Zymomonas mobilis subsp. mobilis ATCC 10988: one gene and its partner. The protein of the gene in region 2 interacts with the protein of the main gene of each other region in a pairwise test. Links are inferred from orthologs where the notes say so. Each region holds a gene or a part of one and is shown on either strand. Other genes may lie near its edges. The genes, in order: uvrB and uvrA.

Region 1 (7,990 bases), 710 kb from region 2 along the record:
TAACGCAACGAGCAAGAGAGACCGTCAATTTTCGGTTCAACAGTGCAAATGACGGCCTGATTTTCTTTTAAATTGAAAAAACGGCGGACCCGACCCAAAAAATCTTCAACATCCTGATCCAGAAAACCATTATCAAGACTAAGCATCGCTGCCCGATGTGCAATTTTGGGCAAACGTGAATTAGGACGACTACCGACTTTTTTACTTGGAGAATCCGGCCGGATTAAGTCAGGAAAAAACTGTTCAATCCGACGGTTTCGCAAGACCAAGGCATCATATTCGCTATCAGGAACAGCCGGATTATCCTTATCATGATAAAGATGATCGTAATGGCTGATCAAATTTGCCAAGCGTTCCAATTCAATAACCGCTTGTTCACGAGATAAATCTTTCGGAGCCAGAGCTGACAAATCCTGTTTTTCAGGATTCAGATAAGAAAAAAGGTCAATATCCGCATTCATTCTGCCAAGCTCCAGCCTTGCTGCCTCATCTATACAATCACAATTTCTAGCTATTCCGTGCGAAATAGCGCGCTCTGAAATCCTGAGCAAATTGCGAAAAACGCCCCTCCGAAATAGAGTCCCGTATTTTTTGCATAAGCTGCTGATAAAAGGCGATATTATGCTCTGTCATCAGCATAGCCCCCAAGATCTCACCCGCCCGAATTAAATGATGGATATAGGCGCGGCTCCATTTCTGGCAAACGGCACAATGACATTCACTATCCAACGGCTTCAAATCTTCTGAAAAACGAGCATTTCTGATATTGATAGGCCCATCCCATGTAAAGGCTTGCCCATTCCGACCGGAACGTGTCGGCAAGACGCAATCGAACATATCAATGCCGCGTTCAACTGCTCCAACGATATCATCAGGCTTGCCAACGCCCATCAAATAATGGGGTTTGTCATCGGGCAGCATCGGCACAGAAAAATCAAGGACGCGGAACATTTCATCCTGTCCTTCACCCACAGCCAATCCCCCAACAGCATAGCCATCAAAGCCGATTTCAGCCAGAGCATCCGCCGATTGTTGCCGCAGATTTTCAAAAACAGAGCCTTGCTGAATTCCGAACAAAGCCGCATTTTCGGCCTGTTCTTTTCGGCTATCAAAGGCATCCCGTGATCTTTTCGCCCACCGCATCGAGCGTTCCATTGACGAAGCCGCGCGCGAAGGCGTTGCCGGATAAGGCGTGCATTCGTCAAAGGCCATTACGATATCACTGCCTAGTAAATGCTGGATTTCGATAGAACGTTCCGGCGACAGCATATGGCGGGAACCGTCAAGGTGACTTTTAAAGGTAACGCCCTCTTCGCTCTGCTTCGTCAAAGAAGACAGGCTCATCACCTGATACCCGCCGCTATCCGTCAAAATAGGCCGATCCCACCCCATAAAAGAATGTAATCCGCCCAGCTTAGCTATCCGTTCGGCACCCGGACGAAGCATCAGATGATAGGTATTCCCCAAGATAATATCAGCGCCAGTTGCCCGAACTGTTTCCGGCTTCAAAGCCTTTACGGTAGCTGCCGTTCCAACCGGCATAAAGGCAGGGGTTCGGATAACGCCCCGCTTCATTTCGATAGTGCCGGTGCGGGATTTTCCTTCCCTTGCCGCGATTGAAAAAGAAAAACGCGGACGATCGGTCTCTTGCGCTGTTGCTTCTACCACATTTCTTCCTTTGACTGCCGTCATCATTTCCAAGCTCATCCCTATCGAGAGAAAAGCAACGTCTGACAACAGGTTTTACGAAATAAGGGTATAGCAAAAAATAAAAATTTTGAGGTCTCGGCCTTTTTCAAGATTGTATACTTCAAGGCAGAGACCTCACCCTATTCCCCAATCAATGCCCTCGCGATCTCAATAATTTTTCACCGGCTTCTTGCTTGACGCGCTTAGAAGCCTTGGCTTCTCTAGGCTCAGGACCTGTTAATTTCTTGAGTTGAGCGGGCTGTTGTGATTCACAGGTTTACCGATGGAGGTGAAGCTGTGAGTGACGTGTTTTTGCTGTCTGAGCACCAGATGGAACGGATTAAGCCGTTTTTTCCACTGGCGCATGGTGTGCCGCGTGTCGATGACCGTCGTGTCCTGAGCGGGATCGTTTACGTGATCCGCAACGGCCTTCAGTGGAAAGACGCCCCGAAAGCGTATGGCCCGCACAAGACTTTATACAACCGGTTTATCCGGTGGAGCCGCCTGGGTGTCTTTGACCGGATCTTCGTCGCCCTGACGGAGCAGGCAGGCCGTTCAAAGCGTCTGATGATCGATGCAACACATCTGAAAGCACACCGGACAGCGGCCTCCCTGCTCAAAAAGGGGCTTTTCCCCGCCATATCGGACGCACGAAAGGCGGACTGAACTCAAAGCTTCACGCTGTATGCGATAGTCAGGGCCGCCCTGTCCGGCTGCATCTGACCGCAGGTCAGGTCAGTGACTTCAAAGGCGCGGATGTTCTGCTGGCAAATCTGCCGGAAGAAACACAAGAAATTCTCGGGGACCGGGGATACGACAGTAATAAAATCAGACAGTCTCTCGCAGACCGGAATATCACCGCCTGTATTCCGCCGAAGAAGAACCGGAAATCAAAGCCGCCTTACGACTGGCATCTGTATAAAAAGCGTCACCTCATCGAAAATATGTTCGCAAAGCTCAAAGACTGGCGGCGTGTCGCAACACGATACGACCGGTGCGCTCACACATTCATGTCAGCAATCCATATCGCAGCAAGTTTCATCTTCTATCTCAAAGAATGAGTCCTGAGCCTAGCTTTGTCACTTCTGGTTTTTCGAGTGCCGGGACGTCCGGCTTCAGACCGACCTTGGATCTCAGACGACTTTTCAGGAGGCAGTCCCAATTCCTGTCTTTTCAACTGGTGCAAGACATCTCTTAATTGTGCCGCTTTTTCAAATTCCAAATTAGCGGCGGCTTCTAACATCTCTTTTTCAGTCTCGGAAATAGAACGTGCCAAAACCTTCGGATCATGATTTTCGATGGTAGCGGCGGCCTCACTACTGTCGATAACACCGAAATGACCGACAATATCATCGACCTGCCGCTTAACCGTTGCAGGTGTAATATTATGCGCTTTATTCCAGGCAATCTGCTTAATCCGGCGGCGTTCAGTTTCTGCCATAGCCCGCGCCATCGAACCGGTTATCTTGTCACCATACAAAATAACACGCCCTTCGGCATTACGCGCAGCTCGACCGATCGTCTGAATCAGTGAAGTTTCAGACCGCAAAAAGCCTTCTTTATCAGCATCTAATACGGCCACTAATCCACATTCTGGGATATCCAAGCCTTCTCGCAACAGGTTGATACCGATCAAGACGTCATAAACGCCTAATCTCAAATCCCGAATAAGCTCGATGCGTTCGATCGTTTCGACATCGGAATGCATGTAACGGACTTTCAACCCCGCTTCATACATATATTCAGTCAAATCCTCAGCCATTCTCTTGGTCAAGGTCGTCACCAAAGAACGCCATCCGGCCGCCGCCGTTTTCTTGGCTTCAAAGATCAGATTATCAACCTGCTCTTCAATCGGTCGAACTTCGATTGCAGGATCAACCAGCCCCGTCGGTCGAATAATCTGTTCGACAAAAACGCCGCCAGTTTGCTCCAATTCCCACGGTCCCGGCGTTGCAGAAACATAGACGGTTTGCGGACGCATCGCATTCCATTCTTCAAACCGAAGAGGTCGGTTATCAATACAGGAAGGCAAGCGGAAGCCATAATCAGCCAAAGTCGTTTTACGGCGATAATCACCCCGTGACATACCGTTAATTTGCGGAATCGTCTGATGGCTTTCATCCACAAATAACAAAGCATTATCAGGCAAATATTCAAATAAAGTAGGCGGAGGTTCTCCGGGGGCGCGTCCGGTCAGAAAGCGGGAATAATTTTCAATACCGGAACAAGCACCGGTTGCAGCCATCATTTCCAGATCGAATTCGGTGCGCTCTTCCAATCGCTGCGCTTCCAGTAATTTACCTTCAGCTTTGAATTCCCGCAAACGGTTGTCCAACTCGCGCCGGATCGCATTATTAGCAGCCTTCAAAGTCGGTTCTGGTGTCACATAATGAGAATTAGCATAAATTTTAATCTGGTCGAGTTTAGCGATCTTCACCCCAGTCAAAGGATCGAATTCAGAAATTTCTTCGATTTCATCCCCGAAAAAGCTGATACGCCAAGCCATATCTTCATAATGGGATGGAAATATCTCAAGGGTATCGCCTTTGACACGGAAAGAACCTCGTCCAAAGGCAACCTCATTGCGCTTATACTGTAAAGCAACCAAACGGCGAATAATTTCCCGCTGATCGACTAATTGACCTTTCAATAAACGAAAGGTCATGGATGAATAGGTATCAACCGAACCGATACCATAAAGACAAGAAACCGAGGCCACGATAATAACATCTTCGCGCTCTAATAAAGAACGCGTTGCCGCATGGCGCATCCGGTCTATCGCTTCATTGATGGCGCTATCTTTTTCGATATAGGTATCTGTCCTCGGCACATAGGCTTCCGGCTGATAATAATCGTAATAGCTCACGAAAAATTCGACCGCATTTTCAGGAAAAAAGCGTTTAAACTCACCATAAAGCTGGGCAGCCAGAATTTTATTAGGCGCCAATATCAAACTAGGCCGCTGTAATTTCTCAATGACTTTTGCCATGGTAAAGGTCTTACCGGATCCGGTTACCCCTAACAGAACCTGATCCCGCTCGCCTTTTTGAATATCTTTACACAAGGCGCTAATGGCCTGCGGCTGATCACCCGCTGGCTCGTAATCGGAAACAAGACGAAACGGTTTTGACGGCTCTGTTTTTTCAGGGCGGCTGGGGCGATGAGGCACAAAATCGAAATGATTTTCTGGCTCATCAAGCGTCGTGCGGATCGCGATAGTCATATCTTGGATATGATAAACCCCAGCGCCGGAAACAAGCGTAGAAAGCGGTTAAATTTTATATTCAAAACCATTATGGATTGGGTAATATAAAAAGTGACTAGAAAACCATATCAAAAGCGACCTGTCCTGACAGGCTTTCAGTCGTATTTCTGCCCCAGAAAGGCGTAGAAACACCGGCGATAATACCATAGCGAGCTGACCAGTTATATTCGACAGCCGGGGCAACCACCCAAGCACCGGATCCCTGCCCTTTCTTTTCAACATAATCAACGGCATTATTATAACCCTTGACCTTGGAACCATAAGACCAATCACGGGCAACGTCACAGGCCAGAACTCAACGTTGATTGATACCATATTCAACGGAAATACCGCCCTCGCCACTCGTGCCGGTTTCCGCATGACCAATAAAATCTTTACTGGTTCCATAGCTACTAATGCCATGGATTTCAGCATCACGGACAGATTTACGGATATTAGCCCATCCACGAACCCGCAAAGCATGACCCGCAATACGATAAGTCGATTGGGTTACCAAAGCAGCGCGGAAAACATAGTTACCATTACCACCGGCATTGGTTTTATCAGAATTCAAATGGTCATAACGACCTGTCGGGAAAGAGATACCACTCTGAAGCATCACAGCCGGAATAAGACGACTTTCATTCGGATCAACAAAACGCCAAATGAAATCAAGCGGTAAATCGCCGACCCGAGGCTGACCACCCCCGTTCCCATAAGTGGAACGCCATTTATAAAAAAATTGAGGATGAAGCTGAACGCTCAAATGGTTGGTAATGCCATATTTAACGAGTGTTGTATTAACAATGCTTTGGGTGCCACCGTAGATAGGACCTTTGTGGCCAAAAGCATCCACACTATCTATAGGACGATTATAAGATATATACGGTTCGATTGTGACACCGCCCTGACGCAATGCGCCGGATGGTGATAAAAGCGAACCTGTGTACCATTGCTGGTAATTAGAAGATAAACTGCTTTGAGTAGCAAAAACGGAAGAGGGTACAAGGAATAATCCAAATGTTATTCCAAAATTACAGATTAACTTCATGTATATCTTTATTTCCATTCATAGTTTTGAAGTATAAAGATCTGAAAATAAATATCTTATAATCAGTCATACTTTTTCTATGTGAATTGATATCAATAGCGGAAATATCTAAGGCTTTACTATACACCCCCCTTAAAAAACTAGCTAACAAGAAAGGGGTAAAACAAAGAAAACGATAAGTAAATTAAAAAAAAATTCAGAAAAATAGAAATAATTTGTTATTTTTACACTTTAAATTATATAATTATTTCAAATATAATAAATATAACCGTAATTTAGAATTATAATGCATCACTATATTTTATATATTCACTTCGCTAAAATTTTTTAAAATATAATTTAAAGAAACCGCGATCTATTATTATTTATTTTTATAAAAAGCTATTTATATGAAAAATTTATTCTAAAAATCATTCAAGACAACCTATAAATTTCAAAGGACATTCTTACCAAGAATAAAATCAATAAAAATTTATATACTAAAAAATGAAATAATAAAATATTTTTATATTTTAAAATAATCATAATAACAAAAATAAGACCTTATAACTTTCTTTGAAAAATCTTCAGACAATAGGTTGGCTCAATCGAGTATGCCAAAATACTCTATGGGCTCAAGGCCAGATCAAAATCCTTTTTTGGGATAGCGTGTCCAACGATCAATCGCCATGAGCAGCCCTAAACAAATCATCACATTCATCATTGCCGAGCCACCATTAGAGACTAAAGGCAGTGGAATGCCCACTACGGGTGCCATCCCCATAACCATAGCTAGATTGATCGCAACATAGAAAAAAATAGTCGAAGATAGGCCTGCTGCCGTTAATTTGGCGAAACGTGACGGCGCATTTAATGCCACCTTCATGCCCCAGCTGATGATAATCATAAAACTGACAATAATGAACAGCCCTCCGATCAGTCCCCATTCCTCGGCCATTGTTGCAAAAACAAAATCGGTGTGACGTTCAGGCAAGTAATCGAGATGGCTCTGAGTGCCATTCAAAAATCCCTTGCCAAAAATACCACCTGAACCAATCGCGATTTTGGACTGACTGATATGATATCCTCGCCCCAAAGGGTCACTTTCAGGCGTTAAAAAGATCAAAACCCGATTGCGCTGATAATCATGCAATAGAAAAAAGAAAGCGAGCGGCGCAATCGCCGCCAAGGACACACCGCCCCCGATAAATAGCCATAAGGGCAATCCAGCCAAAAAACAGACAATTACCCCCCCCGCGACAATCATCAATGCCGTTCCAAGGTCAGGCTGAACTGCAACAAGAAGCGCCGGAACCAAAATTAAAACAGCCGCAGGCCACATAGCGGAAAAGGTTCTAATCTCACCCGCAGGCAGCAAATCATAAAAACGGGAAATCGCAAGGACAATCGCCAACTTCATCAATTCCGAAGGCTGAAGGGTCATAATCCCCAGATTAAGCCATCGCCGACTACCGCCACCTACAAAGCCAAATAGCTCGACAAAAATAAGGAGGAGCAATAACCCGCCGTAAAGCGGCCAAGAAATTTGCTTCAAACTGCCCTGATCTATACGGCTGATAGCAATCGCGACAAAAATAAAGAAAACGAAACGCAGCCCTTGATTCAACGCCCAAGGATGCAGCCCACCTCCAGCCGAATATAAAACAACCAATCCAAAACTGCCAACAGCCATAACCAGAAGCAAAAGCTTCCACGGCAACTGCCGAATAGGAGCAGGTACTAAGGACAACATCCCGATTTCGCCTAAGTCATATTGGGTTTAGATGGAGCTTTCGAGGCATTTTCCGACCGCATACGCATACGGCTCGCAAGATCCCCACCCCACGACACTTCCAAAGCGTTCAAACTGGCCATAGCACGATCGGGATCAAACAAATAGGTCAGGACATCGCGTGCAATAGCCGGTCCATCCGTAGCGGAGTCAATATGTCCACCATGTTCGACAACAACCGAGGCGGCATAACGTGGGTTATCTGTCGGTGCAAAGCAAACAAACAAGGCATGAT
Region 2 (8,428 bases):
CGGTTTTGCTGAAAACCATATTAGGCCTGATCGAAGCCGATGCCGGTTCTATCGAAATAGAGGGGCAGGATATTGAAACCATGTCCCAAAGCCAATTGGCTTCTATTCGCGATCATATCGGGATGCTGTTCCAAGGCGGGGCGTTATTCGATTCCTTGCCAGTTTGGCGCAATATTACCTTTGCCATTACCCAAGGTCATTTACGCGATCCCGCCAAAATGCAAAAATTGGCGAGCGAATATCTCGCACGGGTCGGATTGGATGACAGGATTCTCAATCTTCGTTCTGGGGAATTATCGGGAGGGATGCAAAAACGCGTAGCGATTGCACGGGCGATTGCGGCTAAACCCGAAATCCTGTTGTTTGATGAACCGACCGCAGGCCTCGACCCCATTCGCTCTGATGTCATTGACGATTTAACGCTTAGCCTCGTGCGCGATAATGGTATGACCGCAATTACCATTACCCATGACATGGCTTCGGTTTGCAAAATTGCGGATAAGATCGCCTTCCTGCATGAAGGGCGTATTATCTGGACAGGAAATACTCAAGACCTTCGGACAACCGACAATCCCTATGTTCGGCAATTTTTTGATCGCAAAGCCGAAGGGCCCCTTCATTAAACGACCCGATAAAAAGCTGATTTTTTGTTGCATTTAATTGCGATAGATCGAGCGCAAAAATCATATTCGTGATGCTAGCCTGCTTCTGATTTCTATTGGAAATGGGTATTAATAATGTCGAACATCACTATTGACGATTTTTTAAAAATAGACATTCGGGTAGGCAAAATTATCGAAGTGCAGGCTTTCCCAGAAGCCCGTAAACCGGCATGGAAATTGGTCATTGATTTCGGGGCAGATATCGGGATTAAACGCTCAAGCGCCCAGATAGTCGATTTCTACACTGCCCAAGATTTAATAGACCGTCAGATTCTGTGCGTTGTCAATCTCCCGCCAAGACAAATCGGGCATTTCTTCTCGGAAGTTTTGACCTTGGGCGTGTCCGATGCCGAAGGGCGCGTTATTCTCATTTCGCCGGAACAGTCGGTGCCACTCGGAACACGGCTATTTTAACGTAAAATACCTTCATATTTTACAAGGACAGAGTATGGACATCATCGGAAGGCTCTGTCCTTCAATCTCGCTCTCTTCCGCGCGTTTTCGACATAATTTTGACGTCTCTGATTTTACGACAGCCGGATAGGCGGCTTTAAAAGGTATCCGCCCCATGGACTCAACCCTATATTGCGATCTTTTCCTTTTTATCATCTCCATTATCGCGGGCATCGTCGATACATTGGGCGGGGGCGGGGGGCTAATTACGGTTCCTGCCTTGGCTTTAACCGGAATGGGTGCCGTGACCGCCTTAGGAACTAATAAATTCCAATCGGCTATTGGTGAATTCTCTGCTGCCTTACACTTTTGGAAAAGCCGTCATCTCAAATTACGACCATTATATTTGTCTTTATTCTCGACGGTCATCGCTTCTGCCTTGGGAACAATTCTACTTCAAATTTGCGACGAAAAAAGGCTTAATAAAATTGTCCCATGGCTTCTTCTATCGGTTTTTCTTTATTATATTTTTTCTCCGACCTCTTATTCCCAGCCCGAGAAAGAAAGCCTTCCCGAAAATCCAAAATTACTGCCCTGTCTTGGCGGGGCTGTCGGATTCTATAACGGTTTTTTCGGGCCAGGTACAGGCGCGATCTGGACAATTATCTTGAATCATATCTACAGATTACGTCTGAATATCGCGACAATGTATGCAAAACCGTTAAATATCGCAGGCAATGTCACGGCACTGACTATCTTTATAGGGGGTGGCAAAGTAAACTATTTCGCCGCTTTAATGATGGGTATCGGGTCTTTTCTGGGCGGCCAAATAGGGGCTTATTTGGTCATTTATAAAAGCTCTAAATTGTTACGGCTGTTATTTCTAACAATTATGTTGGTTTCTGTGACTTTCAGCTTTCTCAAATATTACAATCATCTTTAAGTCTGAAAGACAAATCAGGGTCAGCTTCTAAAAAACTGACCCTAATCTTGACCGCCTATTTGGGTTGAAGCATCCGTTTTAAATAATGGCCAGTATAGCTTCCCTCAGTCTCGGCCACTTTTTCTGGCGTGCCAGCCGCAATAATCTGACCGCCACCAGTGCCACCTTCGGGACCCAGATCAATTAGCCAATCAGCTGTCTTAATGACATCCAGATTATGCTCGATCACGACAATGCTATTTCCTTGATCGACTAGGGCATTCAGAACTTCCAGCAATTTTCGGACATCTTCAAAATGAAGACCCGTGGTTGGTTCATCAAGAATATACAGCGTTCGCCCTGTTGCCCTTTTTGACAATTCTTTTGCCAATTTAACGCGTTGCGCCTCACCGCCTGATAAAGTCGTCGCTTGCTGACCAACCTTGATATAGCCCAAACCAACACGGGCAAGCATTGCCATCTTGTCACGGATAGAAGGCACCGCTTCAAAAAATTCTGCTGCCTGATCGACCGTCATATTCAAAACATCGGCAATAGATTGGCCTTTGAATTTGACCTCCTGCGTTTCGCGATTATAGCGCGCACCATGACAGACATCACAGGTGACATAAACATCCGGCAAGAAATGCATTTCGATCTTTTTGACGCCATCACCTTGGCAAGCCTCACAACGCCCGCCCTTGACGTTAAAACTAAAACGACCGGCTTTATAACCGCGGGCTTGAGCCTCCGGTAATTTGGCAAACCATTCCCGAATAGCGGTAAACGCACCGGTATAGGTTGCCGGATTGGAACGGGGCGTGCGCCCAATAGGTGATTGGTCAATATCAATCACCTTGTCGAGATGCTCCAATCCCGAAATAGATTTATAGTCACCACTAATCAGCCGCGCACCATTCAATTCTCTGGCCGCCGCCGTATAAAGCGTATCCAAAATCAGGCTGGATTTACCGGAGCCTGAAACCCCCGTGACACAGGTAAAAGTCCCCAAGGGAATAGATGCCGTCACATTTTGAAGGTTATTGGCGGTCGCTCCTTTAATGGTCAGCTTTTTACCATTCCCCTTGCGACGTTTATCGGGAACTGCAATTTCCCGCCGCCCTGAAAGATACGCCCCGGTCAAACTATTAGGACAATCAATAATATCCTGTGGCGAACCGGCGGCAATCACTTTACCACCCATCACCCCCGCACCGGGGCCCATATCGACGACATAATCGGCAAGACGAATAGCATCTTCATCATGCTCGACAACCAGAACTGAATTGCCCAAATCGCGCAATCGCTTCAAGGTTTCAAGCAAGCGATCATTATCACGCTGATGTAAACCGATAGAGGGTTCATCCAACACATATAAAACACCGGACAAACCGGAACCGATCTGACTAGCGAGACGGATGCGCTGACTTTCACCACCAGAAAGTGTGCCGGAAGAGCGGTCGAGGCTCAAATAATCCAGCCCGACATTATCGAGGAATCCCAGCCTTTCGATAATCTCTTTCAAAATGCGTTCAGCAATTTGATTTTGTGCTTCCGTCAGCTTTTCGGGTAACTGTCTGAAAAATTCCAAAGCTGGCTTGACGGTCATCTTGGTCACATCAGAAATATTATGATGGTCAATCAGAACGGCCAAGGCTTCCGGCCTTAATCTCGCACCATGACAGACTTCACAGGGCGCTGCCGATTGATAACGTCCAATATCTTCGCGAATGGTTTCGCTATCAGTCGTTACCAGCCGCCTTTCCAAATTGCGGATCACACCTTCAAAGGCTTTTTCAACCTCATAAATCTGATTACCTTCAGAAAAGCGCAAAGGAATAACTTCGCCTTCACTCCCGTAAAGAATGACATTCTGAATTTTTTCAGGGAGCTTCTTCCAAGGCGTTTCCAACGAGAAATCATAATAACGCGCCAGACTGGATAAAATCTGCATATAATAAGGGCTGGGCGGCGTGCTTCTCGCCCAAGGCATCAAAGCCCCCTTTGCCAAAGAAAGGGATTCATTCGGCACAATCAACCGCACATCAAAATAAGGCTTTTCGCCCAACCCATCACAAGCAGGGCAGGCACCCTGTGGCGCGTTAAAAGAGAAAAGGCGTGGCTCGATTTCAGGAATGGTAAAACCTGATACCGGACAAGAAAAATGCTCGGAAAAAAGCATCGGCTCGAAACGGCCTTCATCGGCTGGCTCGGCAATCGCAATCCCGTCCGCCAATTTTAATGCGGTTTCAAGCGATTGCGCCAAACGGGTTTCCAGCCCTTCTTTGATAACCAGACGATCAACCACAACCTCAATGTCATGCTTGCGTTTCTTGTCAATTTTTGGTGCTTCTTCGATCAGATAATATTCACCATCAATCCGAAGTCGTGAAAAGCCTGCTTTCTGCCATTCGGCCATTTCTTTGCGATATTCGCCTTTTCGTCCTCTGACGACCGGAGCCAATAAATGCAAACGGCTCCCTTCCGGCAAAGCCATCACCCGATCAACCATCTGACTGACGGTCTGCGCGGTAATAGGCAATCCCGTTGCCGGAGAATAAGGAATCCCGACCCGCGCCCATAACAGCCGCATGTAATCATAAATCTCGGTGACTGTGGCGACCGTCGAACGCGGATTTTTGCTGGTCGTTTTCTGTTCGATAGAAATCGCTGGCGATAAACCCTCAATATGATCGACATCCGGCTTTTGCATCATTTCCAAAAATTGGCGAGCATAAGCGGACAGGGATTCGACATAACGCCGCTGTCCTTCGGCATAGATAGTATCAAAAGCGAGGCTGGATTTACCCGACCCCGACAAGCCGGTCATGACGACAAGTTTATTGCGCGGAATATCAATCGAAACATTTTTGAGATTATGTTCGCGTGCGCCGCGAATAGAAATAGTCGAAAGCATAACAGGCAAAAATCCTATCTTTCAGAAAATGGGTCTGGTGATGCGGGGCTATCAATCAGGGCGAGGAAAAGAGATGGATATTCCCCCTTTGTTCTACAAGAGGCTATCCAAAAACGGCAAGGCAAGGGACTTTGAAATCGGCAGAAATGTCATTCTGCTACCGTTCATAGCCATTATAGCGATAAGCGCCATCCCAGCGATTGGACGGATATAAAAGCTGCCTATCCAGATGATTATAGCTGTGATTATAGCGCATAGGATTATGATTATAGGGATTATAACGATGGTTATAGCCCATTGACCCATAACGCGGCACATAGCCAGACCAGCCATAATGACGGATATAGCCGGAATGATCATAACCTCTGACATAACCAGATGAATAACCGTTTCGGATATATCCCGACCGCCCATAATGGCCATAGTGATATCCATGGGGATAAGCCATGGCCGCAACCGAAAGCGTCAAGGCAAGAAGCCCTATTCCAGCCCAGAAAAGATTTTTTCCCATAAGATGACTTCTTCTTTCATAACAGGCGGCGGCATAGCTGCCATGACAAGACATGGCAGCTATTTTTCCGATAAATCAGGCTGGATCAGAATTCTGCTGAATATAGCGTTCCAATCCCATCAGCTCGATCAGATTAAGCTGAGTATTCAGGAAATCGATATGGGCTTCTTCGGCGATCAAAATTTTGACGAACAGATCGCGGGATACAAAATCATGCGTTGATTCTGCATAGGCGATGGCTACTTTCAAATCGCTGACCGCTTTTTTCTCAAGCCGCAAGTCCGTATTCAAAACCGCAGGCACGTCTTCACTAGCGGTAATAGCTTCATAACGCTGCAAGTTAGGCAGGCCGCCAAGATAAAAAATCCGCTCGATCAAAGCATCGGCATGGCCTCTTTCTTCAAGAGATTCTTCGGATTCTTTTCTGGCAAGAACCGAAACGCCCCAATGTTCTAAACTGCGGGCATGGAGAAAATATTGATTGATGACCGTCAATTCATTGGTAAGTTGGCGGTTAAGATGTTCGATTATTTTAGGATCTGCGCTCATTGATGGGTGCCTTTCGCTCTTCAGCTTTTATTAGCCTAGCATTAAAACTTTATTATAAAAAATTAACTTTCCCAATATCATTATCATATAATTCTATCGGAACGGGGCATTACTGTGTTTATATCCGGCCTTTCTCTCCATGATTTCCGGTCACACCAGCAAATACGATTACAGGCCGAAGCTGGGCTGGTAATCCTGACCGGTGAAAATGGTGTCGGTAAAACAAACATTTTAGAAGCGATTTCGTTGCTTTCTCCGGGGCGAGGATTTCGCGGCAGCCCTTTACCTGATCTTGTCCGGCGCGAAGGCGAGGGCGGTTTTGCGATTTCGGCCAAACTGCATCCACTGGAATCCTCAGGCCGAATTGATCCCGTAACCATTGGTATCGGGCTTGCACCTCGGGCATCCTCGCGTCAGGTGCGCGTTAATGGCGTGACGACTTCGGCTAATGCCTTATCGGAATGGCTGGCGATATTATGGCTTACCCCTGCAATGGACAGATTGTTTCAGGAAGGTGCTTCTTCGCGCCGCCGTTTTCTAGATCGGCTGACATTGACGATTTTTCCGTCTCATGCCCGACATTACAGCCGTTATGAAGCGGCGATGCGACAACGGAACAAGCTGCTTTCCGATGAAAAAGGCTATGATCCTCTTTGGTTAGACGGCTTGGAACAGATTATGGCGGAACAGGCGACCCATATTCTTTTGGCACGGCGGCAGCTTGTGGATTTACTATCCGAAGAAATTGCCAAACAGGAAGACGGCCTTTTCGCCAAAGCGGATCTGGCTTTGGAAGAAGGTGTTGATAGCCGCGATCTTGTGACTCATAATTCCGAAGAGATCATGCCGCTTTTGCAAAATATCTGGCAAAAAAGCCGGACAAGCGATGCCGCCATTGGTCGGACATTGCAAGGCGTTCATCGCGCAGATCTAAAGGTCACCCATCATGCCAAAGCCATGCCTGCTGCCCAAAGCTCGACAGGCGAGCAAAAAGCCCTGTTACTTGGGCTTGTGTTGGCTCAAGTTAATCTGATTACCGAAAAAAATGGCCAGCCGCCGGTTCTGTTACTGGATGAGGTTGCGGCGCATCTTGACCCGTCCCGTCGGGCGATTTTATTTGATATTTTGCGATCAAAAGGCGGCCAAGTCTGGATGACCGGTACCGAACCTTCTCTCTTTGAAACCGCAGGGGAGGCCGCCTGCTATTTTCAGCTTGATAAGGGCGAAATTATCTCCGCTTTCTGAAAAAGAGAACCGACTGACTGTATAAAAGGGGATATAAAGATCCGCGCTCTTTTTACCGCTTCCTCCGATAATGTAATATTTCCTTTAAAATCAGGCGGCTTTTGCTTGGGTTATTGGCAACATCCCGCTATAAGTTAAGACTATGGCAACATCAAAACAGCATGACGATTATGATGCAGGATCTATCAAGGTTCTGCGGGGGCTGGATGCCGTTCGCAAACGGCCTGGTATGTATATTGGTGATACGGATGACGGATCGGGTCTGCACCATATGGTGTTCGAAGTTTCCGATAACGCCATTGACGAAGCCTTGGCCGGTTACTGCGATCTGGTAAAAATCGCGATTTATGACGATGGTTCGGTCTCGGTTGAAGATAACGGACGCGGTATTCCAACCGGTATTCATCCCGAAGAAGGCGTTTCGGCAGCTGAAGTCATCATGACCCAGCTTCACGCCGGTGGTAAATTCGATAATAACGCGAATAGTAACGCTTATAAGGTCTCCGGCGGTTTGCACGGCGTGGGCGTTTCCGTGGTGAACGCGCTTAGTGATTATCTTGAATTGACCGTTTGGCGCGATGGACAAGAACACCGGATGCGTTTCGAGCATGGTGTTGCCGTTGAACCGTTACAGGTCGTCGGCGCTTCCGATAAAAGAGGCACGCGGGTTCGCTTCCATCCTTCTGCCGAAACCTTCAAAATTACCGAATTCAATTTTGAAAAGCTGGAACATCGTTACCGCGAATTGGCCTTTTTGAATTCCGGTGTCCGGTTGCAATTAACCGACAAGCGCACCGATCCTGAAAAAACGGTCGAATTATTCTATGAAGGCGGTATCGCTGCTTTTGTGAAATGGCTTGATCGGGCAAAAACAGCGTTAATTCCCGAACCTGTCGCTATTCATGGCGACCGCGATGATGTGATGATTGATGTCGCTCTGGAATGGAACGACAGCTATTATGAACAGGTTCTTTGCTTTACCAACAACATTCCGCAGCGTGACGGCGGTACCCATTTGGCAGCATTCCGCGCTGCTTTGACGCGCACCTTAAACAATTATGCCGATAAATCCGGTCTTTTGAAAAAAGAAAAAGTCCAGCTTACCGGCGATGACATGCGAGAAGGGCTGACTGCAATCATTTCGGTCAAGCTGCCAGACCCGAAATTTTCTAGCCAGACCAAAGATAAACTGGTTTCTTCCGAGGTTCGGCAACCTCTCGAAAGCCTGA

The links.
Region 1: the proteins of uvrA (region 2) and uvrB interact in binary tests that used the Escherichia coli proteins (3 or more experiments, as listed by UniProt). The link is inferred for Zymomonas mobilis subsp. mobilis ATCC 10988 from one-to-one orthologs.

The regions. Positions count from the first base shown.
Region 1 is NC_017262.1:1,063,114-1,071,103, reverse strand. Bases 2,324-5,253 are described here. They hold uvrB (excinuclease ABC subunit UvrB), read right to left. Parts: upstream 4,913-5,253; coding sequence 2,735-4,912; downstream 2,324-2,734. Other genes in these bases: ZMOB_RS04675 (hypothetical protein), read right to left, coding at 5,250-5,253; ZMOB_RS10490 (hypothetical protein), read right to left, coding at 5,010-5,141. Outside these bases: NAD-dependent DNA ligase LigA, read right to left, coding at 1-461; tRNA guanosine(34) transglycosylase Tgt, read right to left, coding at 508-1,695; more of ZMOB_RS04675, read right to left, coding at 5,254-5,984; rod shape-determining protein RodA, read right to left, coding at 6,610-7,716; mrdA (penicillin-binding protein 2), read right to left, coding at 7,728-7,990. UniProt on the Escherichia coli protein: The UvrABC repair system catalyzes the recognition and processing of DNA lesions. A damage recognition complex composed of 2 UvrA and 2 UvrB subunits scans DNA for abnormalities.
Region 2 is NC_017262.1:1,773,266-1,781,693, forward strand. What follows is about bases 1,854-5,221. They hold uvrA (excinuclease ABC subunit UvrA), read right to left. Parts: upstream 4,895-5,221; coding sequence 2,054-4,894; downstream 1,854-2,053. Other genes in these bases: ZMOB_RS08030 (sulfite exporter TauE/SafE family protein), read left to right, coding at 1,854-1,998; ZMOB_RS08040 (hypothetical protein), read right to left, coding at 5,052-5,221. Also shown: ZMOB_RS08020 (ABC transporter ATP-binding protein), read left to right, coding at 1-623; ZMOB_RS08025 (tRNA-binding protein), read left to right, coding at 738-1,076; more of ZMOB_RS08030, read left to right, coding at 1,231-1,853; more of ZMOB_RS08040, read right to left, coding at 5,222-5,459; bfr (bacterioferritin), read right to left, coding at 5,481-5,954; DNA replication/repair protein RecF, read left to right, coding at 6,069-7,199; gyrB (DNA topoisomerase (ATP-hydrolyzing) subunit B), read left to right, coding at 7,342-8,428. UniProt on the Escherichia coli protein: The UvrABC repair system catalyzes the recognition and processing of DNA lesions. UvrA is an ATPase and a DNA-binding protein. A damage recognition complex composed of 2 UvrA and 2 UvrB subunits scans DNA for abnormalities.